One region of the Candidatus Avoscillospira sp. LCP25S3_F1 genome, then DNA from elsewhere that is predicted to be linked to it. Evidence: riboswitches for the same ligand, from Rfam matches in the RefSeq annotation. Region 1 holds a riboswitch; each other region holds the start of a gene.
What was found. Region 1 has a riboswitch for cobalamin ahead of ACTQ33_RS15380 (homing endonuclease associated repeat-containing protein). Riboswitches for the same ligand answer to the same signal wherever they lie in the genome.

Region 1 (5,341 bases):
AAGATAGTGCGGACAGGACAACACCACCGCCCGGAAGCTCTGCTTGCAGGGATGGACACAGCCCTTACAGAGCTTGTTATACTGGCGCCTGCCGTTCTCGCCCAGGAAGAACGCCCATTCCAGACGCCATTTCTTGCTCCGGCTCATAAGTCGCCCAGCTCCGGGGGCTTCTTCTGCTGGGTGGGCTTGTCCGGGCCTTTTCGCGACCCACACTCCCGCTTTGCGTCCTCCAGCCGCTCCCGGATGGAAGGCTTTTTCTCCGGCGTGGTCCTGCGCGCCTCGCCTTGGGCTTTCTCCGGTTCCTCACCACGGCGACCGTTGTTGATGATCCCGTCGATCATCCCATAGTCGTCCTCCAGGGTCATTTCCGCCGTGCGCAGCGGGTTTTCCGGTTCCACAGGGACGGACACGATCTGCCCGTTGATGCTGGCGAACAGCTCCGGCCGCTTGAATTGCTCGGTGTACTTCTGGATCATGTCCGGGGGCAGGGACGCGAAACTCTCCGGCCCCAAGCCCACAACCAGGAAGGTGCCTGCCACAATGTCGTAAATCTCTCCGTGATCGTCCCGGAGGGAACGGTTCAGGTCCAGACCGATGAGCTTGCCTTCGTCGTTCAGCACCAGCCCCACCGGATCGTCAAAGGGATAGGAGGCAGCAATATCGCCGCCCACCTCCGCTTGCAGCGCATGGAGGCCGGGGGCAATTTCCTTCACATAGGGCTCCTTCATGGGCTCCACCACCAGGACGGTCATCTTCTCCGGCGCGGTATGTTCGGGGGCGTCTCCGCTGGGGATGGCAAAGGCGCGGCTGCCGTTGGCCATGATAAGATACTTCCCATCCTCGGACTCATGGTGAAAACCGTATCCAGCCGCCTCCATCTGTTCCCGGCTCATATCCGTCACATGGAAGGTGCCCCTGGGGGTCCGCACCGTCTCACCGGTCTCCCGGTCGTCCGGGGTGGGCGCTGCTGGCTGACCGTACAACTCCGCCTCATACTCTCGGTTTGCCTGTTCCGCAAAGGCCAGCATCTCGTCCACATGGGACTGATCCGGGTTTTCGATGGCCTCCCGGATCACCTGCGGGTCCACATCCAAATATGCCTCGTAGCCAACAGCCTCCTTGAACTTCTCCAGTTCGGAGGGAAGGTAGTCCTCCGGGGTCTGGCCCAACGCCTTCAGCTTTTCTTCCAGAGAGGCAATACGGCAATCGGAAAGGTTCTCGTAGATTTCTTCCTTCGCTGCATGTTCCTCCGGGTGCTCGGCGGCATACTGCGGATCGTTCTGCCGGAAAAACTCGTCCATATCGTAGGCAAGGTCCATGGCCCATTCCGAAATTTCTTCTTCGGGGATGTCATCCTGGAAGGTCATCACCCGGTATTCCTCCGGGATACTGCCGCGCTCGCCATCGTAATACTCATGGAAACTGTCCCCGGTGTTCCGCACATAGCCCAGGTCGGTGAACTGGCCGCTTTCCTCCAGGGCGATGTCCCGTCCGTAGGCCTCATAGTCGATGTAATTGCGCAGATGCTCCGGCACCTGCATGGCGTCCAGTTTCTCGATGTAATACCGCCCCAGATCATCGTGGTCGTGGATGTCGGGGTAAACATCGTAGGGCCAGCCCTCACCGGTGGGAATGTAGGTAATATCGCCCACCCAGGCTTGATTTGGGCGTTCAAAGAAGAAGTTTCGTTTGAGGAGATTCGATGCAACGGGATGGCTGTGCTGGGAGTTGGTTGTGACTTTATAGGCCCGATGTCTGACCGAACAGATACCGGCAAGGCGCATCTGACGGTGTACCCGCTTACGAGAGCAGCCGAAATCCGGTTTGAGCAAATGATAGAGGCTGTCCAATCCCAGGGCAGGATATTTTTGGTGTAGTTCCACCAGTTTCCGTTTCAGTGCTTGATTCCGCTGCTCACGGATACAGGGCTTGTGATGCAGCCAATCATAGTAGCCGCTGCGCGAGATCTCCAGGGTCCGGCATGCCTGTTCCACAGTGGCTCCCTGGCGGTGCAGCGCCTGAACGCAGCGGTATTTTTCCACTATGGTTTCGACAGGATGCCGACGGATTTTTTTAGGATGTCAATGACCTCATCTTTCTCACCCAGCTGCTTGCGCAGCGTACGGATCTCCGCTTCCAGCTCCCGGATCCGCTGCTGTTCCCGGTTGTAGCGGCTCACCTGGCCCAACTGCATCCCGGAGGCCTTCAGCCAGCTCCGTAGGGTGTCGATGCAAATGCCGAGGTCTCGGGCAACTTCCTTGGGGTCCCGTCCCTGCTCTGCTACCATTTTCACTGCGCCGGCTTTGAAGGCAGTATCGTAGCGAGGTGGCGGCACACCTTTTTTGTCCTTTTGCTCTTCCATTTTTATCGCTCCTTTCTATTCCAGTTTACGACTGATTTTTCTGTCCGTCAATTCGGGTATGGGGGCATCATCGTAGCCCAGGCCGCAGATATTCTCTCTGCTGTCGATGTATTTGCGAATGGTCCAATGGATCAGAGTTGTATGCTGTTCCACCAGGCTTTGCTGTGCGGGTGTGAGAGGCTGATTGTATTTCATGGAATGTTCCCTCCTAAGCGGCCCGGTGCTGGGCATCGAGAAATTGTTGACATAGATGGATGACCAGGCGGCAGCGGACTTCGGAAAACTTGGCGATGTGTGCCTCGCATTCGGGAAGATCCAGCCTGGCCTGGAGCCACAGATAGGCCTGACGTTTGGTCATCAGACCGCGATTCCATAACTGATTGAATACCGTATGGGCTTCCTGGCGCTGGCGGCGCAGGTCTTTGTTGGCCAGAGTCCCCATTGGCAGTTGTGTGCCACGGTGGGCGGCCACATAGGAGTCGCAGGCAGGGTAGTTGCCGCAGACGTAGAGTTTGGCCCCGGGTATGGCCCGCTCCCCGTAAGCAACGGAGGCTGGCCGGAGATAAGCGGTTGCACCGCAATAGGGGCATTTGATATTGACTCGTTTCATAAGAACCCTCCAGTGCTTTTAACTATGGTCGGACAACAAGTTCAGCGTATCTGCGGGAGTGCTGCTGGTGGTGGGCAACTGCCAGCACAGATATTGTGCAAAAATATCTGTAAAAGCTGATTCCGTCAAAGTGCCTCTGCACTCGTTGGTATCGATCCGCTCCTGTATCCCACGTTCCAATGCATCTACGCGCATTAACACGGGCGCTCCATTCCGATCCGCAGCCAGCAGCCAACCGGTGCAGCCTTCCTGCGCAGAGATATGGATGGTGTTGCGCCAGTTCCCGCCACAGGCAGTAAGGAATTTATACAATTGTTTCGTCGATACACAGTGCTGTTCTTTCATTTGTCCTTCTCCTTTAATACGCACCGCAAAACGGCAGTTTGTGCCCACGGAAAATTGAACTTTTTGTAAATAAAAAAATCTGCCCCCATAAAACATGGAGGCAAAAAGGTTACTTATCAGATGAACATCTGGTAGTCTACTTGAGAATGGCCAAATGCGAGATGCATTGGGGTACCATCGTCAAAGTTTTAAATGGGGAAAAAGCATTATTAAAACCAGAATCATTTGGCTGCATGATTTTCAAGATGTTATCGGTTAAAATTTTACTTGCAATCAGCAAAGCATTGCGGTACAATAAAACACGAAAGTGAATAGCAAGCAGATACGATGAGAAACTTGTATAACACAATACAGGTGCTCTTTATCATAAGCCGGTGGGAATCCGGCGCGACAGACCGTATTCGTCGTAAGACGTCAGCCGGCAGTGATCGTACATTAGAGAGCATTTTTTGGGAGTCGTAGCTGTTTTGTATCCATACGGTCTTTCCAAAGAGGGAAGACCGTTTTTTTATGCTAAAATCACATAAAACTTTTTGTGGCCGCAGGAAAAGATCCGGGCGGCTGAACAAGGGAATCGGGTGAGAATCCCGGACGGTAACCGCCGCTGTATGCGTGATGTCCGCTGCTCGTTAACGAAAGTTCGCCATTGGGGACGTGCCCTGAGAAGGCAGAGCAGACCGGCGAAGGCAGGGAACCCCTGCCCCAAGCGCAAGTCAGAAGACCTACAAAAAGAGATCAGCCAGGTGTGGGACGCTGCACTTGGTATTTGCTGCGCAGAAAAACGGCTGTGGATCTTCGGGTTCACAGCCGTTTTTTTTAGGGAGGGACACAGAAACGATGGGAGAAAACAACAAAAACCAGCTGCAGGAACAGAAAAAGATGGTGCTCAGCATGATTGCGGAAGGTTCCAGGCTCCACGGAGAGACCGAGGAAAAAGACGGTTCGCGCTACTCCGTTGATACAGAGGAAGGCGCACAGCTTTATGCATCTTTTTCTGATGATGAGCTGTCGGAACTTCTGCGTCAAAGTGCCCAGCAGCTGGGGCATTCTCCGTCCCAGGGAGAGGTACACTGGATCTTGCGAACCTATCTGAAAGCCCGGTTTAAAAACTGGCCGGGGGCATTGCGTGCAGCGGGGTTAAGCCGATCGGCAGGTCGGGGTGGAATATCCACAGAACAAATGTCACAGAAGAAAGAAGAGTACCAGCAGATGCTCGATCAGATTCGGAGCATGGCAGAACAGCTGGGCCGGATTCCGCATCCGTCGGAGCTGCCGGAGATATGCCGAAAACTGAAAAAACGGTACCGAACCTGGGGAGAGGTTTTAGCTGCCGCGGGGGTGGAGGATGCGATTGTGGTCCGCCTGCAGAAAGTGGAAAACTTAGAGGCGGAGGAACGGCATATGCTCCAAGAACTGAGAGCCCTTGCGGAAGGGCTGAATCGGGCGCCCCTTCGGAGTGAAGTGGAACAAAGCCTACGGGAATCCCTGCTCCGGCGGTTTGGCTCATGGCGGAATGTCCTCTATCAGATCGATCTGGAGCCGGTTCGGCGCATCACGCCTTTTGTGAATGCTCCGCTACAGCGGGGAAAGGAGAAACGGCGGGCGTCCCATCGACAGGAACTGTACGACTGCTACTATCGACTGTTGAAGCTGGATCTGCAGACCGAGGCAGACTTGGAGTTGGTATGGAAGATGGCGCAGCAGTTGGGGCATCCGCCTGGCCGCAGGGAAGTGCCGCCGGAAGTCCGTATGCGGCTGCAAAAGGTATGCGGTTCCTGGGCCAATGCTTTGTTTCAACTGGGCCTGCAGGAAAAATCGAGAAAACCCCAGCAGCGATGATTGGCTTTCGTGAGGTGAAAAATGCATATGAAACGAAAAATAGGCTGTCGGCTTGCCCACATTTTTCTGGTGCTGCTGGGCGTCAGCTTTTTAAGCTTTCTGCTGATGTATGTGTCGCCGGGCGATCCCGTCCGATCCATGTATGCGGTCAGCGGCAGTATTCCGTCAGAGGAAGTGTTGGAGCA
Region 2 (3,575 bases), on a different contig from region 1:
GCATCCTCCACGGCCCGGGCCACCCGGTCCTGGGGCAGACCCAGGTTCATGGGGCCGAAGGAGATCTCACTGCGGACCGAAGCCCCCAGCAGCTGCTCCTCCGGGTTCTGGAACACCAGACCCACGGTTTGCCGCAGCTGCCGCAGGGATTGGCCCTTGTGGACCACGGGTTGGCCGTTTAAAAGCACCTGGCCCGATTCCGGCGTCAGGACCCCGTTGCACAGCAGCAGCAGCGTGGATTTGCCCGCGCCGTTGGCTCCCAGCAGGGCCACCCGTTCGCCGCTGTCCACGGAGAAATCGGCCTGGTACAGCGCAGGTGTGTCGCCTCGATAGGTGTAGGACACGTTTTGCAGTTGCAGGATCGGAGGATTCATCCGCGCCCCATCCTTTCCAGCAGGGCGGCCGCCAGGGGCAGGGCCACCAGCACGGCGGCGCTGCACAGGTGACCGGCCCGCAGCGGTGATTTTTGTTCCAGGAACCGCAGCGTTCCCTCATAGCAGCGGGACTGCATGGCGTCAAAGGATGCCGACGCCCGCTGAAAGGACGACACCAGCAGACTCGTCATAATGGAGGCCGTGGTGGTGAAGCTGCGGCGGAAGGTGCCGTAGCCCAGCCGGGCTGCGGCGGCAATTTTCATCTGGGACAAGGTCCCGGACAACACGAAGATATAGCGGTAAATGAGGTACATCAGCTCAATGAGCAGCTCCGGCACATGGACCCGCCCCAGGGCGGCAATGAGCTGGGGCATGGGGGTGGACAGGCACAGGGCGTACAGGCAGGACACAGAGGCCGTAGCGCCGGTGAGAATCACCAGAGTGGACACCTGGGCCTGGGCCGGAATGGTGAGATAGACCCCGAAGCAGGGGAGACTGACCACGCCGCCGGGGACAGTGGCAAAGTCGAAGAGCAGGGCCAGACCGCTGAGCAGTACAAAGGTCAGCGGCGTCAGAAACAGGCGGGCCCAGGTCCGGGCCGGCGTTCTGCCTGCCAGCACCGTCACCGCCGCCGTCAGGACCCACACCAGCAGGCTCACCAGAGGGGAGCGGGCGGCCAGGGTCAGAACGATGAGGGCGAGGGCGGTCAGGGCCTTCAGCCCGGCCGGTACGCTGTGGAGCCGGGATTGAAGGGCATAGTAGTCGATGGCGGTCCAGTCGTCATGGCTGTGACCGTGCCGCAGAGGCAGCCAGAGCAAACCGGCGGCAGCTGCGGCGGCGGTCAGGGCCAGGGCCGGGGACAGATGTCCCACAGCCAGGCCCCAGACGATGACCGCGCCCAGGAGGGCCCGCAGCATGGCTTACTCGGTCTGCCCGGCGCTGCGGTACTTGTGCCGGGCCGTCAGATAGCCCAGACCGAAGCAGATGACGCCGGAGCCAATGGCGGCCTGGAGGGCGAAGAGCAAACTCTCGGTCTCGCCGCCGGGGGGCTCCAGAATGCTGGAGGCCCAGGGCTTGTAATCGGGGTCGATGGCGGTGATGGCTTCCTCCGCCTGGCCGTCGGCGCCGCCGAACTCGGAATCCTTGATGGTCAGCAGGGGAATGCAGGCGATGGCGACGCACAGCAGCAGCAAAATGACGATGGTGAGACCTTTCTTTTTCATGCGGCGGCACCTCCCAGATAGCCCAGCTCCTTCAATTCGGGACGGGCGAGAGTTTCCAGCGCCAGGACCACAACCACAGTCAGCAGGCCCTCCACGATGGCCAGAGGCACCTGGGTCACGGCGAAAATGCCCAGGAACTCCGTCAGCGACGCGGCAAAGCCGCCGGTGGCCGACGGATGGGCCAGAGCCAGCTGCACACTGGTGACCACATAGGTCACAAGATCGCCCAACGCGGCGGCCAGGAACACGCCGACCTTACGGTTGACGCCTGTCTTGCGGCACAGGGCGTAGACGCCAAAGCTGACGAAGGGACCGACGATGGCCATGGAGAAGGTGTTGGCGCCCAGGGTGGTGAGGCCGCCGTGGGCCAGCAGCACCGCCTGGAACAGCAGAACGATGAGGCCCAGCACCGCCATGGGGGCAGGCCCGAAGAGGATGGCGCCCAGGCCGGTGCCGGTGGGGTGGCTGGAAGAGCCGGTGACACTGGGGATTTTCAGGGCCGACAGCAGGAAGCAGTATGCGCCGGCCATGGCCAGCAGCAGCAGGGTTTTGCGGTGGGTCTCCACGATTTTGCGGATGCGGGCGATGCCCAGAACGACGAAGGGCAGGCAAACCACGCCCCAGACCACGCTGTGGCCCAGGGGCAGATAGCCCTCCATGATGTGCATGGCTCCGGCGGGGACGGCCAGACAGAAGGCTGCGGCCAGAACCAGGGTCAGGCCGAACAAACGGCGTTCCATGGGTTTCATAGGGATGATACTCCTTTTCTCTTTGCGCAACAAAACGGAAAAAAAGCCCATTTCCAGGAAGGAAATGGGCTTGCAATCGTCCGTTTACGCGCAGGACCGATGTGGGCGCCAATCCATACCTCGTGGATCGATCGAACCGGCGCGGAGTCGGTGTTCTGGCTGCAAAGGAGCGACCTTTGTCACAGTGGCGGGACCGCGAGGGATTTTCACCCTACTTCCCCGAATTTCCGCACACAATCTGGTGAGAACGGTGCGGAAACGCGGACGCGCCGTCTCATGAAATTGTCACGGTAAAGTATACAACCACACGGGCCGCAAGTCAAGATTGCGGCGGGAAATTATCTGGAGCGGCCCTGGTTTCACAGAGGGAATACGGCCCGGAATCCCAGCGCGCCCAGGGAATAGGCGAAGATCATCAGGGGGCGGCAGGTGACGGTGATCAGGGCGAATTTTTTCCAGCTCATGCCGGTGGTACCGGCCAGGAAACAGAGGAAGTCGTCGGGCAGGCCCGGCAGGAAAATGGCCAGGGCAAAGAGCCGGTCGAACCGGCGGCTCTCATGGGTCCAGCGCTCGTATTTTTCGTGGAGCTTTTTGGAAAAGAGTTTGTTGAGCAGGGGCTTGCCCCAGTTGCGGGCCATGGCGAAGGCCACGAACGAGCCCAGGGCGATGCCCACATAATTGAGGACAAAGCCCAGCCAGGGACCGAAGATCAGCACACCGGCCAGACAGCTGACGCCGCCGGGCAGAATGGGGATGACCACCTGGACGGCCTGGAGGGCCAGAAAGATGGCGGCAGCGCTGCCGGCGTAGTGGTTGAGAAATGCCTGCAACGCCTCCTGGGACTGGAATACCCCCTGACGCCACAGCCAGAGCCCCAGGGCCACACAGAGGACAAACAGCGCCATGGACGCTGCGTTCATCAGTTTCTTCAATCGGTTATGGTCCATGGGTACGGGCTCCTTTCCGGTGGGATGGGTTTCCTCTATTGTACCCGTCCCGTCCTTAAAAGAAAAGTACCTGGCGGATTAAGTTTCCATTAACCCAGTCCGGCGAACAGGGGGGCCAGAATGACCGTCATGATGCCGGCCACCACAATGGTCAGGCCGCTCATGGCGCCTTCGATCTCGCCCAGCTCCAGGGCGTGGGCCGTGCCGATGGCGTGGATGCTGTTGCCGATGGCCAGGCCCTTGGCTACGGGATGGGTGACTTTTAACAGCTTCAGCACCACA
Region 3 (3,575 bases), on a different contig from region 1:
ATGTGACCTGATATGGCTAGAAAATCTAAATCTGCGAGGCGGATTCAAAAAAGACATCCTGGACTATATTCGTAAAAAATATTCTGACTTGGTTCCGCTGTACGACGCGATCTACAACAAGGGAGACAGAAGCTATTTCCATGGTTTGGAGGATCAAGCGGAGCGGCTGGCAAAAGAATACAGCTGTCCCTTCGTGGACAACGAGCTGCCCTACGGACGAGCAGAGCCTGGGCACCCCATAATCGTGGATTACTTTTACCATGAGGAAGTGCGTGGCTCAGAAAACACCGGGCGACGCAACCCCCAAAAATAATTTGTGAAGCAGAACAAGGTTCTGACATGGAGCTATGCTTCCGTGTCAGAACCTTTTTTGCATGGCGATGTTGTTATATCTCGCCCCTTTGTCAATGCATTGAAATGTGTCCATAAAAGCTGCATTTTCCCAAGTAGCAGAACCTTTTACCCAAACGGCAGGATGTGCGTCCAAAGCATTGACGAAGCCAGTTTATCCAAGTATGATAAAGACACAATTAAACAACGATTTAATTGTTCTGGTAACAGGAACAAATTAAGAGAGGAGTTTTCCAAAATGAAAAAAACTTATAAGATCGAAGTAGACTGCGCTAACTGCGCCAACCTGATGGAAGACGCAGCTCGCAAGACCAGCGGCGTGCAGAACGCTACTGTGAACTTCATGACCCAGAAGATGATCGTGGAATTTGCTGAAGGTCAGGAGCCGGCCAGTGTGATGGCTGCTGTGCAGAAGGCTTGCAAGAAGGTGGAGCCTGACTGCGAGATCTTCCTATAAGACCCATTCCACACAGGTGCCCCAGACGCTACGGGCGGAAGGGGCACTTTTTTTAACAAACAAATAAGCAATTATAGAAGGGAAAGAATGATATGCAAGAAATGATTGAAAGCGGCTTGCTGATCGTAGTAGCCGTATTATCAGTTATCCTTCTCTTGATTGGTCAGCGGCCCAGCAGCGGCATGACAAAGAAACAGAAAATTATGTTGGGAAGAATCCTGACCGCCACGGTATTGCTGCTGGCGTTGCAAACTTTGGGTTCCAGCGTTTTTGACCAGTTGGGCGCTGCTGGGCGCTGGGTACGATTGGCGCTTTATTTGGTAGACTATCTCATTATTGGCTATGATATCTGGCCATGATGGACATTACAAAAAAGTGGACTGGGCGGCGGCAGGACTGGAGCCTGATCCACGCTCAGATGGCCATCTATTTTGCCGAGCGTATGCCCGAGTAACACCGCCGGGGCCGGATGTCAGTGACAAGCTGAACGGCTCCGCCACCCTTGACATCCGCCACCACCGGCGTTATGTTGTTGAAAAGGCGAAACGGCGGCAGCCGGATTTCCCCGGCTACCGCCCTGAATAAATTTTGCTCTATTCGCACCTTAAATGGTGTTTACACGGAATTTGGGATTGACCCCAATACGGGATGCACCATCTGACTCGGTGGCAATACCGTACTCTGCTATATCATAGGTAAAGAGGCAGTTTTTGATGGTACCGCCCGTCATGGTTCCAGCAAACCCCGCCGAGACATTATAAGAAAATGTCTCAACACCAGACCAACAGTTATTCACCACACCGCCATCTATGGCAAAAGCCAACGCTCCGGCTGCATTCTCTACCTCCACTGCGCCGTCCAACAGCAGGTTCTGCACATTACCGCTCAGCTCATTGAACAGCGGCTGACCGGCCAACGTGATGGTGTGGCCATCACCGTCCAACGTGCCGGAAAAGTCGATGGCAGTCCATTCGTGCAGTTCGATATCTGCACCGAGTTTATACGCGCCGTGCCCCATGTTTTGCAGCGCATTCTGGTCATCAATGACCCACTCTGCTTCTCTCTCCGCACCGGCTGTATGCAGGAGGTACTCTGTCTCTACAGCGGCGGTGCCATTCTCCGACGCGGCCTCCGCATGCACCGGAGCCATGCCGAGCAGCAGAGACAGCGCCAGCAGTATGCTTAACATACGTTTTTTCATAGGTTCCCAATTCTCCTTTGACTGTCGCTCTGTCAGGGCATAAAAAATGCCGTGACAGATCCCAATGATCGCCACAGCCGTTTTCCCATGGTTGGCCGCGTTGCGGCCGCTTCGCATTCCTTGTAGGTCTTCTGACTCACGCCTGCAGGGTCTTCCCCACGACGCCGGATCTGCCTTCCCAGTTTCCCAGTGACCGACTTTCGTCAACGATCCGGTATCTCAGCGCATACAGCGGCGGTTACCGTTCAGGATTCTCACCCGATTCCCTTGTTCATCCCTCCCTCTGCTACTGCCGAGACAGGGCCACAACAAATGCTCCCCTATTTACTTTTAAACAGAGTTCCCCCTTTCCATCTGCCACGTTTGAAATGCTTCTGCGGCAGCAATTACATTTTCCCAAGAGCGGAATCGCTCACAAAGGACTTTGGCTTGCGGTACATCCCGCTTGCGCGGCGGATACCCGAGGCGGCATCTGCGTTGCGTAACATCCTCCAATGCATTACAAATATCCGGCCGTTCCAGCAGCATTTGCTCCCAATCTGGGATCGTTAGATCCGGTACTGGTAATCGCCGCATTCCAGCTGCCCGCAGCGCTGCCGGCCAAGTGCCAAACCGGGCTTTCAGATAGATCCGATACAGAAAAAAAATCTCTCCCTGCGTTGGTGCACGCCCAATACGAATGGCCGCTTCTCGCAGAACATCCAACAGCTCTTGATCAGAATAGCTGGCATAGATGGCTTTACCAATGCCGCTGGACAAGGTAAAGGATTGATAAAGCATGCGCAATTCCTTTTCCTGGTTCTCCCCATCTGTTCGTTTTGTTTGGGCTTGCTGTGCTAAATTTTGTATGGTATCTCGATATCGCTCCAGCTCTTGCGGTGTCAATTTTGCTGGACGAGCCTGCCTTCGCTTGCTAACGGTCTACACCCCCTTTCGACTTTGGGACCTGCTGCCAATCCGAAAAATAAAAAATCCGGCAGACAATGGCGTCTGCCGGAAAAGCAGATATCCATTGCCGATCCCTGCAAATAGAAGCTTTGAACACATGAAATGCACAAAACCTCCAGCCATCCCCAAACATGGGCATGGCTGCAAAAATCGGCAATGGATACCACCTTGATCAATTACCATGGAGCAGGCTGACAATCCTGGCTTATGGCCGGAGCCAAATACAGTAGAGGTAAGACTGCGCCGGATTCACACCGGCTTGTCAGTTGGCATATGTCAAGCATATGACCTGCTCACAGCCCGTATTGTAACCGATTTTTGCAGACGTGTCAAGAACATATCCAGGCACTTTCATACGCTATGGCTGTTCTGATTCTTTCATCATTTTTTCCAGCTCAGGATACTTGCCTATGATGTCGTCATATCGGTCTTTTTGATGGGGGATCGTACATGCGCTGCAGTCCTTACGGCCATTATATAAATACTGATAATTTCCTCCGCAGGCCTTGCCCAAAGCATACAGTGGACAAAAGCAAAACAGACAATTAAACGATTCAGGGTCCTGTGTTGGGTGGCATGGAAAATATTCACATTGCTTGTGTGAAAAAAATTTGTATT

Region 2: it holds a riboswitch for cobalamin, as region 1 does, so the genes downstream of both, ACTQ33_RS11655 (energy-coupling factor ABC transporter permease) here and ACTQ33_RS15380 (homing endonuclease associated repeat-containing protein) in region 1, are expected to answer to the same signal.
Region 3: it holds a riboswitch for cobalamin, as region 1 does, so the genes downstream of both, ACTQ33_RS00020 (hypothetical protein) here and ACTQ33_RS15380 (homing endonuclease associated repeat-containing protein) in region 1, are expected to answer to the same signal.

Annotation. Positions count from the first base shown of each region.
Region 1 is NZ_JBQKJT010000025.1:24,900-30,240, reverse strand. Features, by position in the region: gene ACTQ33_RS15410 (hypothetical protein) at 1-147, opposite strand, end outside; gene ACTQ33_RS15405 (DUF3846 domain-containing protein) at 144-1,994, opposite strand; gene ACTQ33_RS15400 (transposase) at 2,042-2,362, opposite strand; gene ACTQ33_RS15395 (hypothetical protein) at 2,378-2,557, opposite strand; gene ACTQ33_RS15390 (zinc-finger-containing protein) at 2,571-2,972, opposite strand; gene ACTQ33_RS15385 (hypothetical protein) at 2,991-3,317, opposite strand; cobalamin riboswitch at 3,834-4,061, shown strand; gene ACTQ33_RS15380 (homing endonuclease associated repeat-containing protein) at 4,155-5,156, shown strand; gene nikB (nickel ABC transporter permease) at 5,184-5,341, shown strand, end outside.
Region 2 is NZ_JBQKJT010000012.1:22,072-25,646, forward strand. Features, by position in the region: gene ACTQ33_RS11640 (energy-coupling factor ABC transporter ATP-binding protein) at 1-374, opposite strand, end outside; gene cbiQ (cobalt ECF transporter T component CbiQ) at 371-1,291, opposite strand; gene ACTQ33_RS11650 (energy-coupling factor ABC transporter substrate-binding protein) at 1,295-1,597, opposite strand; gene ACTQ33_RS11655 (energy-coupling factor ABC transporter permease) at 1,594-2,346, opposite strand; adenosylcobalamin (AdoCbl) riboswitch at 2,447-2,592, opposite strand; gene ACTQ33_RS11660 (TVP38/TMEM64 family protein) at 2,706-3,293, opposite strand; gene ACTQ33_RS11665 (LrgB family protein) at 3,383-3,575, opposite strand, start outside.
Region 3 is NZ_JBQKJT010000001.1:197-3,771, forward strand. Features, by position in the region: partial or broken gene ACTQ33_RS00005 (hypothetical protein) at 1-313, shown strand, start outside; gene ACTQ33_RS00010 (cation transporter) at 590-808, shown strand; gene ACTQ33_RS00015 (hypothetical protein) at 901-1,167, shown strand; gene ACTQ33_RS00020 (hypothetical protein) at 1,413-2,009, opposite strand; cobalamin riboswitch at 2,114-2,335, opposite strand; gene ACTQ33_RS00025 (homing endonuclease associated repeat-containing protein) at 2,340-2,789, opposite strand; gene ACTQ33_RS00030 (cysteine-rich small domain-containing protein) at 3,316-3,575, opposite strand, start outside.